Regions from separate parts of the Planococcus sp. PAMC 21323 genome, predicted to be linked through region 1. Evidence: riboswitches for the same ligand, from Rfam matches in the RefSeq annotation. Region 1 holds a riboswitch; the other holds the start of a gene.
The links. A riboswitch is a leader RNA that binds a small molecule or an ion and turns the genes downstream of it on or off. The one in region 1 is predicted to bind preQ1.
Positions count from the first base shown of each region.

Region 1 (8,376 bases):
ATTATCAAGTTTGGATCAGTACCTCATATCCCAATTTTGCTGTCAATTTTGCTTTTATTTGCATTTGGCTTAATGAAAAGAATATCATACAGAAAACTTGAAAGGGGATTAGTAGAAGGTGCTGGTGCAGGGATGAGTGCAGTATTTCTTTTTTTCTTTATCGGTATGCTCATTAGCAGTTGGATGATTAGTGGCACCATTCCAACAATGATTTATGCTGGCTTTTCAATCATTTCAATGACGTTCTTTTTTGCGATTGTTTTTATTGTTACCTCGTTAATTGGATTATCGGTAGGCAGTTCACTAACGACTGTTGCAACAATTGGTGTGGCATTTATTGGTATGGCAACGGCCATGGATTTATCGCTTGCAGTAACGGCAGGAGCCATTGTTTCGGGTGCTTTTTTTGGTGATAAAATGTCGCCATTATCAGATACAACAAATTTATCGTCTTCTATCGTCGGTGTTGATTTGTTTGAGCATATTCGCAATATGGGATGGACAACGATTCCCGCTTTTATACTGACCTTGATTTTCTTTTTCATTCTTTCACCTCAGACTACTGGCGGACCGATTCAAGATGTTAGTGAGTTTAAAGAAGGTCTTTTAGCTACAGGGATGATTCATTGGTATACGTTAATTCCATTAATTGTTTTGATCGTCTTAACATTTTTAAAAGTACCAGCATTGATGACATTAGCAATTAGCTCACTTTCAGCTATTGCAATTTCTTTTCTGCATCAAATATCTTCAGCTTCCGAGATTTTTAACGTACTGTTTAGTGGATATGTGTCTTCTAGTGGCATTGCAGAAATTGATAGTTTGTTATCACGTGGCGGGATGGAAAGTATGATGTTTACAGTAGCACTCGTGCTTTTAGCATTAAGCATGGGCGGTTTGTTATTCACATTAGGAATTGTTCAATGTTTACTAGCAAAAGTGGAAAGCTTATTGAAAAAAGTTTCGTCAGTCATAGCTGCTTCTGCATTAACTGCAATCGGCATCAATATTTTAATCGGTGAACAATACTTATCCATTTTGTTAACAGGTCAAGCATTTAAAGAACCTTTTGACAAAGTAGGACTTGCGGGAAAAAACTTAAGCCGGGTAATGGAGGATGCAGGAACAGTCGTTAATCCGCTTGTGCCATGGAGTGTTTGTGGAATCTTTATAACAGGTGTTATCGGGGTACCTACGCTCGAGTACTTACCATTTGCAGTTTTCTGTTTACTGTCTCCAGTACTGACCGTGTTATTTGGGTTTACAGGAAAAACATTAACTTTTAAATAAAAAGTATGGAAAGAACCGATGATGCTTGAAATCATCGGTTTTTTGCATTTAGCAGGAAAAACCACATAAGAGTCGAATAGTACTATAGACAGCGTTTTGTTACTAAGTCGCGGAATATAGTCGAAGGGGTGGAGAAAATGTATAAAAAAATTCTAGTCGCCGTAGATGGTTCCGAAAATTCAAAGCGAGCAGGCAAACATGCAGCCCATCTAGCAGCAATAAGTAAAGATACAGAAGTAACGGTTGTGTATGTTTCCGATTTTGATGAAGACAGTCAGGAAAAAGTTCATGATGGTGGTCAACTTGAATTTGAATTATCACGTAAGAAAAAAATGCAATCCATTAGGGAACAGTTAGAACTCAATGAGACTTTTTATAAAATTGAAGTGATGCACGGACGACCAGCACCAGTAATTATTGAAATGGCAAACGAGGGTGAGTTTGACTTAGTTGTTATTGGGAGCCGTGGGTTAAACCCTGTTTCAAAAATATTACTCGGTGGGGTTAGTCAAAAAGTCGTCAATCATTCGCATTGCCCAGTATTAGTTGTTAAATAAACTCCGCCAATCTACCTGGGATTTTGGTATAATGAATAAAAAGAGTGGTCTTATTGTTAGTTGATTTACAGGTAGACCAGGTGGAGGAGAACATGAAACCATTACCAAATTGTCCTAAATGTAATTCGGAATATACTTATGAAGATGGTAGCATATTGGTGTGTCCTGAATGTGCACACGAATGGAGTCTTGTAGCTGAAGCAGAACAAGTGGAAGAAGAAAAAGTCGTCAAAGATGCTAATGGCTCGATTTTAAAAGATGGCGATGCAGTTACTGTCATTAAAGATTTGAAAGTTAAAGGCAGCTCATCAACTTTGAAAATTGGTACCAAAGTAAAAAGCATCCGACTCGTTGAAGGTGATCATGATATTGATTGTAAAATTGATGGATTTGGTCCAATGAAACTAAAGTCGGAATTTGTTAAAAAAGCATAAAAAAAAGGTGTTGGAATAAAATTATTCCAACACCTTTTTTTATTAAATCGATGTGCGATGTGTCATCGCGTTCATCAACGTATAGTAAATTTTCAATATAAAAATCTATTAAACGCCTCGTTTATTGCCCCACACTAAAGTGTGCAGTTGTGGCAACACTTTGGCATCGTTCATGATAGGGGATTTTACATGATAATCGATTAACTGTTCATAACGCTCAAGCAAGTTGGACACTAACTGAGCGTCGTTTGTCGTAGTAGTATCTTCATTGCCTGTCTGTAAAAAGAATGGGACTCTTGGATAGCGTTGATGCATGTTTTCGGCATAAGCAAAATCATCTTGGTCGAAAATAACAACTTTTAAACTGACATTTGCTGTTTGCAATTTCTCCAAAAACAAATCCAGTTTTGCCAAATCGGTTTTCATGCCAGAACTTGGTGGTTTTGGTGATAACGTAATGTCATCAATTGTGGTCATCCATTCTTGCCAAATAGAGGCTTGTGTTTCGACCGCTACTTTCCAACCTTGTTGATGACATAATTCAACCAATTCACCAATCCCTTTGTGAAGAACAGGATTTCCACCTGATATAGTAACATGTGAAAAGTTTTCGCCACCTATTTGCATCAATTCTTCGATAATGTCGGCGGGTAGTTTAGAAACGCTGGTTCCCGTGCCATCCCAAGTAAATTTGGAATCGCACCAAGAACAAGAATAATCACATCCAGCAGTGCGGACAAACATCGTTTTTTGTCCCATTACCATACCTTCTCCTTGAACAGTAGGGCCGAATATTTCCATTACAGGAATTTTCATGACAAGTCCTCCTGTCGCGGTCGGTATACAACGTAGCTAGTGGGTGTTTCGCGAACAATAACTTGCAAGCAATTTGGTCGATTGGTCGTTTCTTGAAGCATTGTTTGAATCGATTGCCATACTTGCTGTGCAAGAAGTTCGGTTGTAGGAAACTTATTGGCAAATTCAGGATGATCATTTAAAACGCTGTGATCGTATTTTTTATGGATTAAGCTTTTTAATAATTTAAAATCAATCAGAAAACCGATGGAATCAAGTTGATTGCCTCCGATTGTAATATTGAGATGGTACGTATGCCCGTGCATCATCTTACATTTTCCGGCTTCTTCACTTGGTATAAAATGCGCCGCAGAAAAATGCATGTCTTTATTGAGCTCAAACTGATAATTGTGAGAAACAGACGGATAAAATTGTTGCATCATGTGGTCGCACCTGCCATTTGTTTTGCTTGATAGCGTTTAAGACCATCATTTCGTAATTGGCAAGCTGGACATTCACCACAGCCGGTACTCGGAACACCGTTATAACAAGTTAATGTTTTTTCTTGAACAAAATCAAGTGCACCAAGTGTATCGGAAAGTTCCCAGACATCTGCTTTATCTAGCCACATCAATGGTGTATGAATGATAAATTGTTTATCCATGGCCAAATTTAACGTAACGTTCAAAGAACGGATAAATGTATCACGACAATCAGGATATCCACTAAAGTCGGTTTCACTAACACCTGTGATTAAATGCCGCGAACCGATTGCATCTGCATAAACAGCAGCAAAAGATAAAAACAACAGGTTTCGACCGGGCACAAATGTAGAAGGAAGTTCTCCATCTACTGCTGTTACTTCGATGTCATCTCGAGTTAACGCATTTGCAGAAAGTTGATTGATCAACGTCATGTCGAGTACTTTAAATGAAACGCCAAGTTCATCAGCGATTTTCCGAGCACATTCAATTTCAGCAGAATGGCGCTGACCATAATCAAAAGTGACCGTTGCAACTTCCTTAAAGTTCTTAAGCGCCCAAAATAGGCATGTGGTACTGTCTTGGCCGCCGCTAAAAACGACGACTGCTTTTTCGTTTTTCATCTGTATCACTCCTTAGTTTTTTAGAGAGGGAGTTTGCGAACCTCTTTAACGAACAGGATTAATAATAACACATGGAACATTTAAAAGATGACTGCATATATTATTTCAAATAGGTATACAATTTCTGAAAGAGGGTATATTTATATAACAACGAAAGGGGAGGTCCGAGATGAAAGCAATTGTTATTGATAACTACGGCGGCAGAGAACAATTAGTCGAAAGAGAAATTGATAAGCCAACTATCACAGATGATCAAGTACTTGTAGAAGTTTATGCCACTTCAATCAATCAAATTGATTGGAAATTACGTGAAGGTTATTTAAAAGAAATGCTGCCTTGGGAATTCCCAATTATTTTAGGCTGGGACGCAGCAGGGATAGTTGCTGAAGTTGGGGCTAATGTTAAACATTTCAAGGTAGGAAACCGTGTCTTTGCTAGACCAGCAACAACAAGACAGGGAACTTATGCAGAATTTGTTCCTGTTGAGTCAGATTTACTTGCGCATATGCCTGAGAGCATGTCATTTGAAGAAGGTGCAGCGATTCCGTTGGCTGGACTAACTGCTTATCAATGTATTGTTGGATTTGCAAATGTAAAAAAAGGCGAAAAAGTTTTAATTCATGCAGGAGCTGGTGGAGTTGGAACGATGGCTATTCAAATAGCTAATAGCATCGGTGCGTATGTAGCTACGACTGCAAGTGACAGTAATGATGAATTGGTTAAATCGTTAGGAGCTAATCGTGTAATTAACTATAGCCAAGAGGATTTTAGTGAGTTGCTTGAAAATTTTGATGCCGTTTTGGATACGATGGGCGGAGAAGTTTTGGAGAAAAGTTTTAAAGTATTGAAAAAAGGCGGGAAGTTAATTTCCATCGCTGGAGAACCATCACCTGAACAAGCGAAAGAGCATGGAGTAAACGCGACTAGTTATTGGTTAGAGCCAAATGGCGCAGAATTGCACCAACTGGCAAATCTTTTCATAGCTGGTGAATTAAAACCGACTATCGGTCATGTATTTGATTTCTCTGAAAAAGGTGTTAGAGATGCTCACGAATTGAGTGAAACTCACCATGCTCGAGGAAAAATAATCATCAAATTAAAATCATAAAATAAAAAAATCCTTTCACTTTAGCGAAAGGATTTTTTATTGGCGTTTAGAATTTTTCGGGTTTCCCGGATTTGTCTGCTGAATAATATTCAGTAGGTGCGTCGTCTTGAGCTTCTTCTGTACGTACGACCAATACGTCGCATTTTGCAGAACGGACAATATGTTCAGAAACACTGCCGATTAAGAAACGTTCAACTGCATTTAATCCAGTCGCACCACAAATAATTAAATCTGCTTCAACTTTTTGAGCTAAGTCTCTAGAAATCATTGATTTTGGTGATCCATAATCGACGACAATATTAACTTTCTCAACTCCGCCAGCTAACGCTTCTTTTTTATACTCTTCTAATAAATCTTCAGCAAACTTTTGAGCACGATCAGCAATTGAACGATCATATGCCTCGATTGCCGCAAACGAACGTGTATCAATTACATTAACTAAGTTTAATGTGGCGTTGTTTCGTTCGGCAATACCCACTGATTTTTTGAATGCCCACTCTGCTTCTTTGGAACCGTCTACCGCTACAAGAATTTGACTATATTTTAATGTCATCCTACATTCCTCCTTCATCTGTCTATAGTTACTCATTCGCTATAAAAAGAAGAGTTCCTGCTAAATTAGCGTTAATTTGCTGAATTTTTAGTCTAATTTGTGAAATTAATCAATAATTTCAAAGAAAAGCAGCATCGAAATTTCTCCGATGCCGCTTTATAAGATTAATTATTGATAATTTGAAGTTCTTTTGGATACTTAGTCAATACCTCATAGCCATCAGCTGTTACAGCTACATCATCTTCAATGCGAACGCCGACTTTGTCTGGGACGTAAATACCTGGCTCAAGTGTAAAGACCATTCCTTCTTCCATTTTCATCGTGTTTTCACCATGAATAGAAGGGAACTCGTGAACGTCAATTCCAAGACCGTGGCCTAGACGGTGAGTGAAATAGTCACCATATCCAGCATCTGCAATCACTTTACGTGAGATTTGATCAAGTTCAGCTGCAGTCACGCCTGGTTTTACCGCTTCAAGAGCAGCCATTTCAGAACGGTATACAACATCATAAACTTCTTTTTGTTCTTCGCTCGGTTCGCCAAGAGCTAATGTACGAGTAATATCTGAACAATAACCTTTATGCACAACGCCAAGGTCAAATAAAACTAAGTCGCCTTGTTTTAGTTTGTATTCGCCAGTTTTGCCATGTGGTGAAGCTGCACGTGCGCCTGTCAATACAGTAGTGTCAAACGACATATGCGTAACTCCGCGTTTTTTTAATGCCAATTCAATTTCAGTCATTACTTCAATTTCGGTTATGCCTTCTTTAATTGTCCGAGCGGCTACTTCAATCGCGTAATCAGCTAAAGCTGCTGCTTCACGTAAAATTTGTAATTCCGCATCGTCTTTAATAACACGCATCGCATTTAGTTGGTCATCCAATTGAGCGATTGAAAGAGACCCGAAGAAAGATAACAGTGATTCGTAGCGCTCAACAGTCATATGAGCTTTTTCAACAGCCATCGTTTTGAAGTCAATACCGCGTGATTGAGCTGTTTTGTACAAGATTTCCATCGAATTTTGTGTATCCTCGTGACCAACGATTTCACCTGTCCAACCAGCATTTTTTGCATCCGGAATTTCCATTTTCGGACAAATCAAAAATGGTTCAGCTTCAGCGAACACCATAACGCCTAATAAGCGCTCATGCGGATTACTTTTAAAACCACTAACGTAAAAGACGTTGTATGGATCTGTAATAAACGCCGCATCAATCGATTGTTCTTTTAAATGATTTTGTAATTGTGTAATTTTATTCATATGTATATTCCTCCTCTTCATGTGTAGCATATCAAAAATCAGGGTATAATACAGCTATGAAAGCTGAATTTGCTATTTTAAAACTTACTGGAGGGATAGTATGCACGTTTCATATCATGGACATTCTGTCGTCAAAATTAAAACAGGTGAATTTACAATTTTAATTGATCCATTTATTAATGGAAACGAACTTACTGATTTGACAGTTGCAAACGAAAAGCCAGACGTGATTCTGTTAACGCATGCTCATAATGATCACGTCGGTGACACAGTTGAACTGGCGAAAAAAAATAATGCGCAAGTCATAGCAGTATTTGAACTAGCTAATTATTTAGCCACTCTTGGTGTAAACGCAGTAGGTATGGGTTTAGGTGGCGCACACAAATTTGATTTTGGAGTAGTGAAGTTTACAAAGGCTTTCCATAGCTCTTCTTTCACAACAGAAGAAGGTGAAGTAGTTTATGGTGGGATGCCAGCCGGAATTTTATTCACAGCAGAAGGCAAAACAATTTATCATGCGGGTGACACAGAAGTGTTTGGAGATATGAAGATGTTGGGCGAGCGAAATGATATCGATGTGGCATTTGTGCCAATTGGTGATCATTTCACTATGGGGCCAGAAGATGCAGCTTATGCAGTCGAATTATTAAATCCAAAAATTGTTGTACCGATTCATTACAATACATTCCCACCGATCAAACAAGATCCTGAGCATTTCAAATCATTAGTAAAAGATGCGCAAGTAAACATTTTGCAACCAGGAGAAAGTGTGGATATGGCATCTGTTTCTACGGAAAAGTAACAAACATGCTTTAAAGTTAAATCATTGATTTATACTAATTAAGTTCCACGAGAAGCTTTAGCTTTTCGTGGTTTTTTCGTGCTATTTTATACCTATCGAAACCAAATGCGTAGCTCTCAACTTTTCATAAGTTATGCTACACTATAGGATATAGGAACGTAGAAAGAATGGGTGAAATCATGGCGACTAAACATGAACAAATATTGGCGTATATTGAGACTTTAGCCGTAGGTGAGAAAATTTCAGTGCGGCGCATTGCAAAGGAATTGCAGGTAAGTGAAGGTACAGCTTATCGAGCGATTAAAGAAGCGGAAACAAAGCGCTTGGTGTCGACGATTGAACGCGTAGGGACCATTCGAATTGAACGCAAAAAGAAAGAAAATATTGAACGACTTACATATGCTGAAATTGTAAATATTGTTGATGGTCAGGTGTTAGGTGGTAGAGCTGGACTGCATAAATCGTTGAAT
Region 1 is NZ_CP009129.1:1,120,494-1,128,869, forward strand. It holds gene nhaC (Na+/H+ antiporter NhaC) at 1-1,290, shown strand, start outside; gene PLANO_RS05710 (universal stress protein) at 1,428-1,847, shown strand; gene PLANO_RS05715 (zinc ribbon domain-containing protein YjdM) at 1,940-2,281, shown strand; gene queE (7-carboxy-7-deazaguanine synthase QueE) at 2,390-3,097, opposite strand; gene queD (6-carboxytetrahydropterin synthase QueD) at 3,094-3,519, opposite strand; gene queC (7-cyano-7-deazaguanine synthase QueC) at 3,516-4,181, opposite strand; PreQ1 riboswitch class I at 4,188-4,231, opposite strand; gene PLANO_RS05735 (NADP-dependent oxidoreductase) at 4,351-5,289, shown strand; gene PLANO_RS05740 (universal stress protein) at 5,336-5,842, opposite strand; gene PLANO_RS05745 (M24 family metallopeptidase) at 6,007-7,104, opposite strand; gene PLANO_RS05750 (metal-dependent hydrolase) at 7,205-7,906, shown strand; gene PLANO_RS05755 (DRTGG domain-containing protein) at 8,086-8,376, shown strand, end outside.

Region 2 (8,376 bases), 960 kb from region 1:
AAAAATTCCTCGGGCTACCGACTATATGGCGAGTCAGAAGTCGATAAGCTGCAGCAAATTTTGTTTTACCGTGAACTGGGACTTGAGCTCGAACAAATCAAACACATCGTCAATGATCCTAAATTCGACAGCGCACATGCTTTAGTAGAACACCGAGAAAAGCTTCTCGATAAGCGAATGCAACTAGACCTCTTGATTACTAATGTGGAAAATACCATTTCCGCAAAAAAGGGAGTGAGCATCATGGCAGACAACGAGAAATTCCAAGGCTTTAAGCAAAAGCTAGTAGACGATAACGAAAAGCAATATGGCAATGAAACCCGCGGTAAGTATGGAGACGAGTTAGTCGATCGATCCAATGCGAAAATGTTAAATCTCAGCGAGGAAGACTACCAGGAGTTTATGCGTCTCGAGCAAGAAATTTTGAGTAGTTTGGTTGAGGCGATGAAAACCGGTGATCCAACGAGTGAGGCCGCGCAAAAAACGGTGGATTTGCATCGTCAATGGTTGAGTTTTACATGGCCAACTTATAGTAAGGAAGCGCACCGAGGCTTAGCGGAAATGTATGTAGCAGACGAGCGGTTTGCTGCGTATTATGACAAAGTCCAACTAGGTGCTTCTCAATTTTTACGAGATGCGATTAGGGTGTATACGTCGTAGAATGAGCTTTTTTAGCAGGTAGTCCGTTGTTTCGGGCTGCCTGTTTTTTTGTGGAAATTTGTACTGTGCGCGCGTAAACTTTTTTTACCGCGCATAAATTCTGTGGAGCGCGCGTATATTTCGTCAAGTGAGCATAAATTTTCTGGAACGCGCATAAATTTCGACCAACGCGCGTAAGCCTAAAATTCTACAGAAAATAGTACGGGAGGCGTCTGTTTTTCATGTTTACAAACCTTTAACAAATGTTTACACGCATGTCACAGCAACTTCATAAACACTTGTTATACTAAAGCCAATTAAGCAACTGCCAACGATTCGTTTTAGTCGAAAAGGAGAGGTTTGCATGAACGGAAAGAATAAGAAATCGCCAATTGTAAAGGTCATGTCGTTCAATATAGCTCATGGATTAGGGATGAATGGGAAAGTCGATTTAGAGAAAACAGCACAAGTGATTGAAGATTCGTGTGCAACCATCGTCGCCTTGCAAGAAGTCGATCGTCATTTTTCAATCCGTAGTTCGTTTGTTGACCAAGTGGGCTGGCTCAGTGAAAGACTAGGTATGTATGCAGCATATGGAGCCAATATGGATGTTGCACCTCTTGATTCTGAACGTCCGAATCAGCAATACGGCAATGTGATTTTGAGCAAATATCCAATCAAGTACAGCGAAAATCATTTGTTAACACAGGTGCATTGTCCGTTCGGCAATAATGAACAACGAGGCATATTGGAAACGGTCATCGAAGTGGACGGCAGTTATGTAAGTATCTTTAATACGCATTTGGCGCTCAAAGATGAAGAATTAGAAGTGAGCATCGATGAAATTTTAGCCATTACTGGGAAAAGCCATTTCCCGCGTATTCTAACAGGTGACTTTAATGCGCCTCCTTCAAATAGATATGTCCAAAAGCTCAACCCACATTTTCGAGATGCTTTTCTTAAAATGAAAAGAGGGGATGCCTACACGTATCCTGCTCCTTATGTAAATAAAGAAACGGGTGAAGTTTACCGACCTGCTACGCGTATTGATTATATTTTTGCTGATTATCATTTAGATGTCGTACAAGCGGCGATTATCGAAACGGCGGTTTCTGACCATTTGCCGATAGCGGTTGATATGATCTTATCGGATGTTAAAGCGCCCGATAAAGTTCATGCTCGCAAAGCGCGTGTAACTATATAGGTTTATTCAAATAACTAAAAAACCGGAAGCTCTATAGGAGAGCTTCCGGTTTTTGAACTATCGAAAAAGTCCTGAATAATTGTATTTTCCGAAGCTTATCGCTCGCTTTCCGTGGGGCGGGAATCGAGCGAACGCTTCTACAAATACGCAGATAGTTTTCTTTTTTCGTAGTAAAAGTTCATATTTTTTGTGAAATATAGTAGGAGATTAACTTATTCGACAATCTGAATCGGAAGCTCTATAGGAGAGCTTCCGGTTTTTGATATCCATACAGTTTTGGGTCTTCTTGTTGGCGTCTGCACAACTTTACGAGTAAATAAACAATAGGTGTGTCGGCAACTGCAACAATCCATTTAAAGATGTACTGCGTTAAAATCATGCCTAGCAATACACTTGTTGGCATCGTACCGTAAAAGGCGATGGTGATAAAAAGACTCGTATCGACCAATTGGCTTGCCATTGTTGAAGCGTTATTGCGTAACCATAATCGAGAGTTGCCATGTTTATTTTTCAGTTTGTGAAAAATACTGACATCAAGGTTTTGGCTAATAAAATAAGAAATGAGGCTAGCTAAAGTTACTCGGAAACCTGCTGAGAAGATGGTTTCAAATGACTCTTGATTTGCGAAAAAAGGTGCAGCGGGCAAATGAATCGCAAAGAAAATAAAAGCCAATGCGCAAAGTTGTGTGACAAAGCCAGCGGTAACGGTTTGACGCGCGGCTTTTTTGCCGTACACTTCTGCAATTGTATCTGTTATCGGGAACGTGAAGACATAAACGATAACAGCGGCCGGTAACACAGCCCATTCACCAATGCTAAATAATTTGACTGCTAAAATATTTGAAAGGATTAAGAGACCGACAAATGCGCCGTTTAAGTAAAGTAACATGTGCGGGCTCCTTTAGCGATTAGTAATCGTTTCAGGATTTAAATCATGATTCATCATCCGGTACGATGCCATTTCTTCGTATTTTGTTCCGGGCTTGCCGTAATTTGTGTAAGGGTCAATTGAAAGACCACCGCGTGGCGTGAATTTCCCCCATACTTCAATATAACGAGGATCCATCAATTTGATTAAATCGTTCATGATGATATTGACGACATCTTCATGAAAATCGCCGTGGTTACGGAAGCTGAATAAATAAAGCTTAAGTGATTTACTTTCTACTAATGTTTTATCAGGGATAAAGCTTAAGTAGATGGTCGCAAAATCAGGTTGCCCAGTTTGGGGACACAGTGAAGTAAATTCAGGGCAATTAAATTTCACAAAATAATCGCGAGTGTGTAGATTATCAATGGGCTCTAACACGCCTGGATCGTATTCAAATTTATACTTTGTGTTTTGGTTGCCGAGCAATGATAAATGATCTAATGTATCTTCGTTTCTTCCTGCCATAAAAAACGGCCTCCTTTTAGATGAGCGACTGGGAAGAGGACTATAAAAAAACGGACAAAAGAAAAAGCCAAATCGCATGTGGATTTGGCTGAGTTTCGACAATCCATAGTTTTTTATAGAGGGTGAAATGCTATGAACCTCTCCCGTTGCCGGGTTATTAATTTTTTTACTAATTTATCTTATAAGACATCCTATTCGTTGTCAATCAGTCAAATTTGTTAAAATAACAGCATGAATATAAGGAGCTGATAGCATGAGTCACGATCACGATCATTTTGAAATCACGCGGAACAATAATAGAAAAGCATTAACAATCGCGCTTGGCATAACAGCTGGAATTATGTTCCTAGAATTTTTTGGTGGAATTTTCACGAACAGCCTTGCTTTGATCGCAGATAGCGGTCATATGCTGTCGGATACGGTATCGCTCGTACTCAGCTTGTCCGCAATTTGGTTTGCTGGAAAAGCAGTGTCTACTCAAAAAACGTACGGTTATTACCGCTTTGAAATCCTCACTGCTTTTTTTAACGGCATTACTTTATTTATTATGGCAGGTTTTATTATTTATGAAGCTATCCAGCGATTATATGAACCTTCGGAAGTTCAGGGAGGCTGGATGCTCGTTATTGCAGCAATAGGTCTCATCGCCAATGTATTGAGCGCTTGGGTGTTGAATCGGGGAGCGGATGTTCATGGTAACTTGAACATGAAAAGTGCTTATATGCATATTATTGGTGATGCGTTAGGTTCAGTCGGAGCCATAGTAGCCGGACTATTAATCCTGCTATTTGACTGGACGATCGCCGATCCGATTATTTCTGTCGTAGTTGCTTTGTTGATTTTGCGAAGTGCATGGAGTATTCTCCAAAACAGTTTGCACATTTTGATGGAAGGAACACCGAGAGATCTTGATTTAGAAGAAATAACAACCCATCTCCTCAAAATTGATGGGGTGGTGGATGTTCATGACCTGCACATTTGGACCATTACGTCCGGCTTGGATCAATTTACGTGTCATATTGATATAGATGAGAACGTCAACGAACAACAAGTTTTGCAACAGGCAATAAAATTGGTACATGAGATTTGTGACATAGAACATGCCACGATACAAATTGAAAAACCAGGCACTGACCACGCTTCATTAAAGGTGTAAAGTTGTCATAAAGAAGACTTTTATACAAAGAAAAGTACGCGGTTTTGGCTTATTTGAGAAATGATGGAACCTCTATTTTTTCATGGTAAACTAAAGCTAAAAGCAACGCAGAAAGGAGCGACAAGGATGGCAGAAAACGATGGGCATGGATTGCAGGAGCAATCCGTTGAATGGGTAAAAGCACAATTTGACGAACCAGTAGAAGTTAAGAACGTTAAGCCGCTGACAGGTGCAACTTCCTCAACGCTGTATGAATTAGTTGTTAGTAAGGAAAGTTTAGAGTGTTCTTATGTATTACGACTTTTTCACAAAGCAGATTGGTTGGCAAAAGAACCTGATTTGGCAAAGCATGAAGCAACTAGCCTTCAATACGCAGAAAAAATGGGTCTACCTACTCCACATTTAATAGCTTATGACGAAACTGGAGAAAAAAGTGGGATTCCTTCTGTATTGATGTCTAAAATGCCTGGGTCTGTCGTTCTTCAACCTTCGAATGATGAAATCTGGTTAGACCAATTAGCTGCTGCTTTAGCTATGCTGCATCAAAAAGATGCAACCGAATTTCCTTATGAATACTCTCCTTATAATGATGCGTTTCTTTTAGAAAAACCGACATGGTCTAAAGTTCAAAATGATTGGATGCGTGCTTTTTACATCGTTTCTGGTAGCCGCGCAGTATCCCGAGAATGTTTAATCCACCGCGATTTTCATCCGGCTAATGTGCTATGGGAAAATCGACAAGTGAGCGCCATCGTCGATTGGGTAAATGCTTGTCGAGGACCAGCGGGAATTGATGTAGGACATTGTCGCGTTAACTTGGCACAAATGTACGGTATTTCTGTGGCCAATGATTTTTTAGCGGCTTACGAACGTTATGCAGGCAGTAACTTTACGTATGATCCTTATTGGGATCTTGTCTCGTTGACAGATATTTTAGATGGATCGCCTACTGTTTACCCCGGATGGAAAGCTTTCGGGATGAAAGGTTTATCTAATGAGTTAGTACGCCACCGATTAGATGATTATTTATTGAGTTTACTAGACCGATTTGATGATTTTTAAGTCGTTCTCTAAAGGTGTTCATTAAAATTCTAGGTTTGATTTCTCCAATAAAGGCAATATACAACAATAAGTGAGTTTTTGAGGAGGAAATCAAATGACAGATGGTCAATTAGATCAATTAAAAAAACAATTAGAAGAACAAGCGGCATCTTTAGAAGAACGCGTTGAACAAACAGAAGAATATGAGTCAACAGAGCTTTCAAATTATGACAATCATCCAGGTGATAATGCAACAGAGCTATATGACCAAGAGCGTGATTTAGCGATGGCGCAGTTTAAAGAAGGCGAACTGGAAAAAACAAAAGCAGCACTGGCTGCAATTGAAGACGGTACTTACGGAAAATGTGCAGTTTGCGGTAAGGATATTCCGTTCGAGCGCTTAGAGGCATTGCCAACAGCGCTTACGTGCATCGATCACGCAGACCAAGAGCCTGATTTGGAAAGCCGCCCATCGGAAGAGGATGTACTGCAAGCCTCTACAAAACAGCCCGTTGAAAAAGAAGACGGTGCTATACGAGATTACGAAGATAGCTTTGAAGATGTTGAAGATTTCGGCTCATCAGATACGCCGCAAGATCAGCCAAATGAAGACCCACAGAAATTTTTCAAAGACGAAAAGTAATAGCAATCCCCTCCTGCCTATAGGTATGGAGGGGTTTTAGATAATGTTCGTATTTCCCGGGAAATACGAACGGAGGAGAGTGCTAATGGATACGTTAGAAAAAGAAATTTATGTCTTAGAATGCAGTCATTTAAAGCCGGATGTTCGGGTGTCAGCCCAAAAACTTGCTAAAGTGTTGGATGATGAATTTTTTGAATTTGGTAGTTCTGGTGGCGTCATCAAACGTTCAAATTATAATGGCGATCATGCGTTAAATCCAGACCCAATGGAGATTAAGTTCTTTACTATGCATCCATTAGGGCCGGAAGCTGTGTTGACGACTTATCAAGTACATAATCATAAAACAGGAAGGCTGACGAATCGGAGTTCAGTGTGGAAGAAAAGGCAAAATGGATGGAAGTTGTTTTTTCATCAAGGAACCGTTTCAAACAGCGAGGTGTTTGAATAAGCGGTGAATAGGCTATTCACATAACAGTACTATTTATTGGTGAAGGAGGAAACGATATGGAACATGCCATCGTATTATTTGATGGAGATTGCAATTTTTGTGATTCGAGCGTTCAATTTATCATAAACCATGATTCGGCGGGTTATTATCAATTTGCATCACTGCAAAGTGAAATTGGCCAAGAACTCTCTAAAAAGCACAATGTACCGGATGATGTAGACAGCTTAGTATTGATAGAAGATGGTCAAGCCTATGTAAAATCTGAAGGTGCCTTAATGATTTCACACCATTTAACAGGTCTTTGGAAATTAGCGCATTATTTGAAGCCTTTTCCTCGTGCACTGCGAGACGGGGCATATGATGTCATCGCTAAAAACCGTTATAAAGTGTTTGGGAAATTAGACAGTTGCATGTTGCCACCGCCCCACATACGCAAACGATTTTTAGATAAGTAAATGCAAAAACCCGAATCTGGAAGTGCACCAGTTCGGGTTTTTTTGTAACTATTTTAAAACTAATAAAAGTTAGATAGTCGCCAATACTTATTGGCGGTTGGCCCAGCCATAAAAGTAAGACCTTCACTTTCAGATTGATGAATTTCTGTCCATTGATGATCTTCCCCGTACTTTAAATAAACTTCATGATTTGGTGATTGATCATGCATGCCCATAATAGTGTAGGTGCCATCACGGTAAAAATCAGCCGAAAGATTATAGTCGATATTCGGTGAAGTGGTGAGTGGATTTCCTACGCAATGTGTTAGCGCGACAGAAATTTTCTGGTCGGACTCGACAGTTTTTGTTAACTCAATTTTTTCCGCTGAAGCAACGTCTGATTTGCTGAATTTTTTAAGCCAATTGTAACCAATCGTCGGACCCACTTGTTTGTCCCAAGATAGTGGGGGCTCGTTGTCATTAAACGACACTGTGAAATTCACATGAGTTCGGTACTCGAGTGAATCGGGGTCAAATGCTCGATCATCGCCTTTGAAATAATGAAAAGGAGAGAGCAGGTTTGGATTTTTCAACAAAGTATCCGGTAAAAAAGTATTATAGCGGAAATGCCATACAGGTTGAATCTCTTTTGTATTTTGATCAGCTAAAAGTGAGTGCAAAGGAGCTAGTTTTTGTGTAATCCAAAAATCTTCCATTGCTGCTTTTTCTTTAGAAGAGTTATGTTGCAATGCACCAAAAAGCTTATGCAACGACAAGTTTTGTTTGCTAAACTTTCTGCCTGCCCGTGAAACGGGACGTTTGCCACGAATCCAGTACGTGCATGGTTGCTCGTTTGGAACTCCGTAATCTGTATACTGATTTTTTTCAACGGACTCAATAAATTGACCATTGCGGTAAATATCAAATGCAGTAATGCCTTCAATTTTCCCCCATGCTAAAGAGATCCGACTATCGGAAACAATTGTCGTCAAAACGATTTCTGCTAAAAGGTTTTCACTATTTGTTTTCCTATTTTCTGTACCGGTTTGCAACTTAATTTTATCTGTCCAATTGCCTGAAGAATCCAGACGTTCAAGGGTATACGTGTATAACTCACCTTCATCAACTTCTTCATCTTTAAGAAGGTTTTGGGTGCCAGTATAAATAATTTGCTCGTCTCGTTTGACTCGGCAAACGTCTTCTGTAGCTGTCCATGTAAAGGAAATCATTGAATTGGATTGCTCCAAAAGAAGTATATCTAACACAGTCATTTCCACACCTCCCGTTTCTACTGTTAGAGATATACCCTTTTGCACAGAAAAATGAACATCCTTTTGCAAGATTAATAAATCGTGAGAAATTTAAAAAAGCTCTTTTCAAAGCTGACAATTAGGAAGTTAGAAATTTAACTGTAT
Region 2 is NZ_CP009129.1:160,209-168,584, forward strand. It holds gene PLANO_RS00910 (MerR family transcriptional regulator) at 1-660, shown strand, start outside; gene PLANO_RS00915 (endonuclease/exonuclease/phosphatase family protein) at 1,004-1,843, shown strand; gene PLANO_RS00920 (queuosine precursor transporter) at 2,082-2,732, opposite strand; gene queF (preQ(1) synthase) at 2,745-3,239, opposite strand; PreQ1 riboswitch class I at 3,339-3,386, opposite strand; gene PLANO_RS00930 (cation diffusion facilitator family transporter) at 3,493-4,395, shown strand; gene PLANO_RS00935 (phosphotransferase family protein) at 4,522-5,457, shown strand; gene PLANO_RS00940 (TraR/DksA C4-type zinc finger protein) at 5,552-6,079, shown strand; gene PLANO_RS00945 (nuclear transport factor 2 family protein) at 6,165-6,527, shown strand; gene PLANO_RS00950 (thiol-disulfide oxidoreductase DCC family protein) at 6,584-6,982, shown strand; gene PLANO_RS00955 (DUF3238 domain-containing protein) at 7,042-8,232, opposite strand.
Region 2: linked by a shared signal. The riboswitch ahead of queF (preQ(1) synthase) and the one ahead of queC (7-cyano-7-deazaguanine synthase QueC) in region 1 are both predicted to bind preQ1.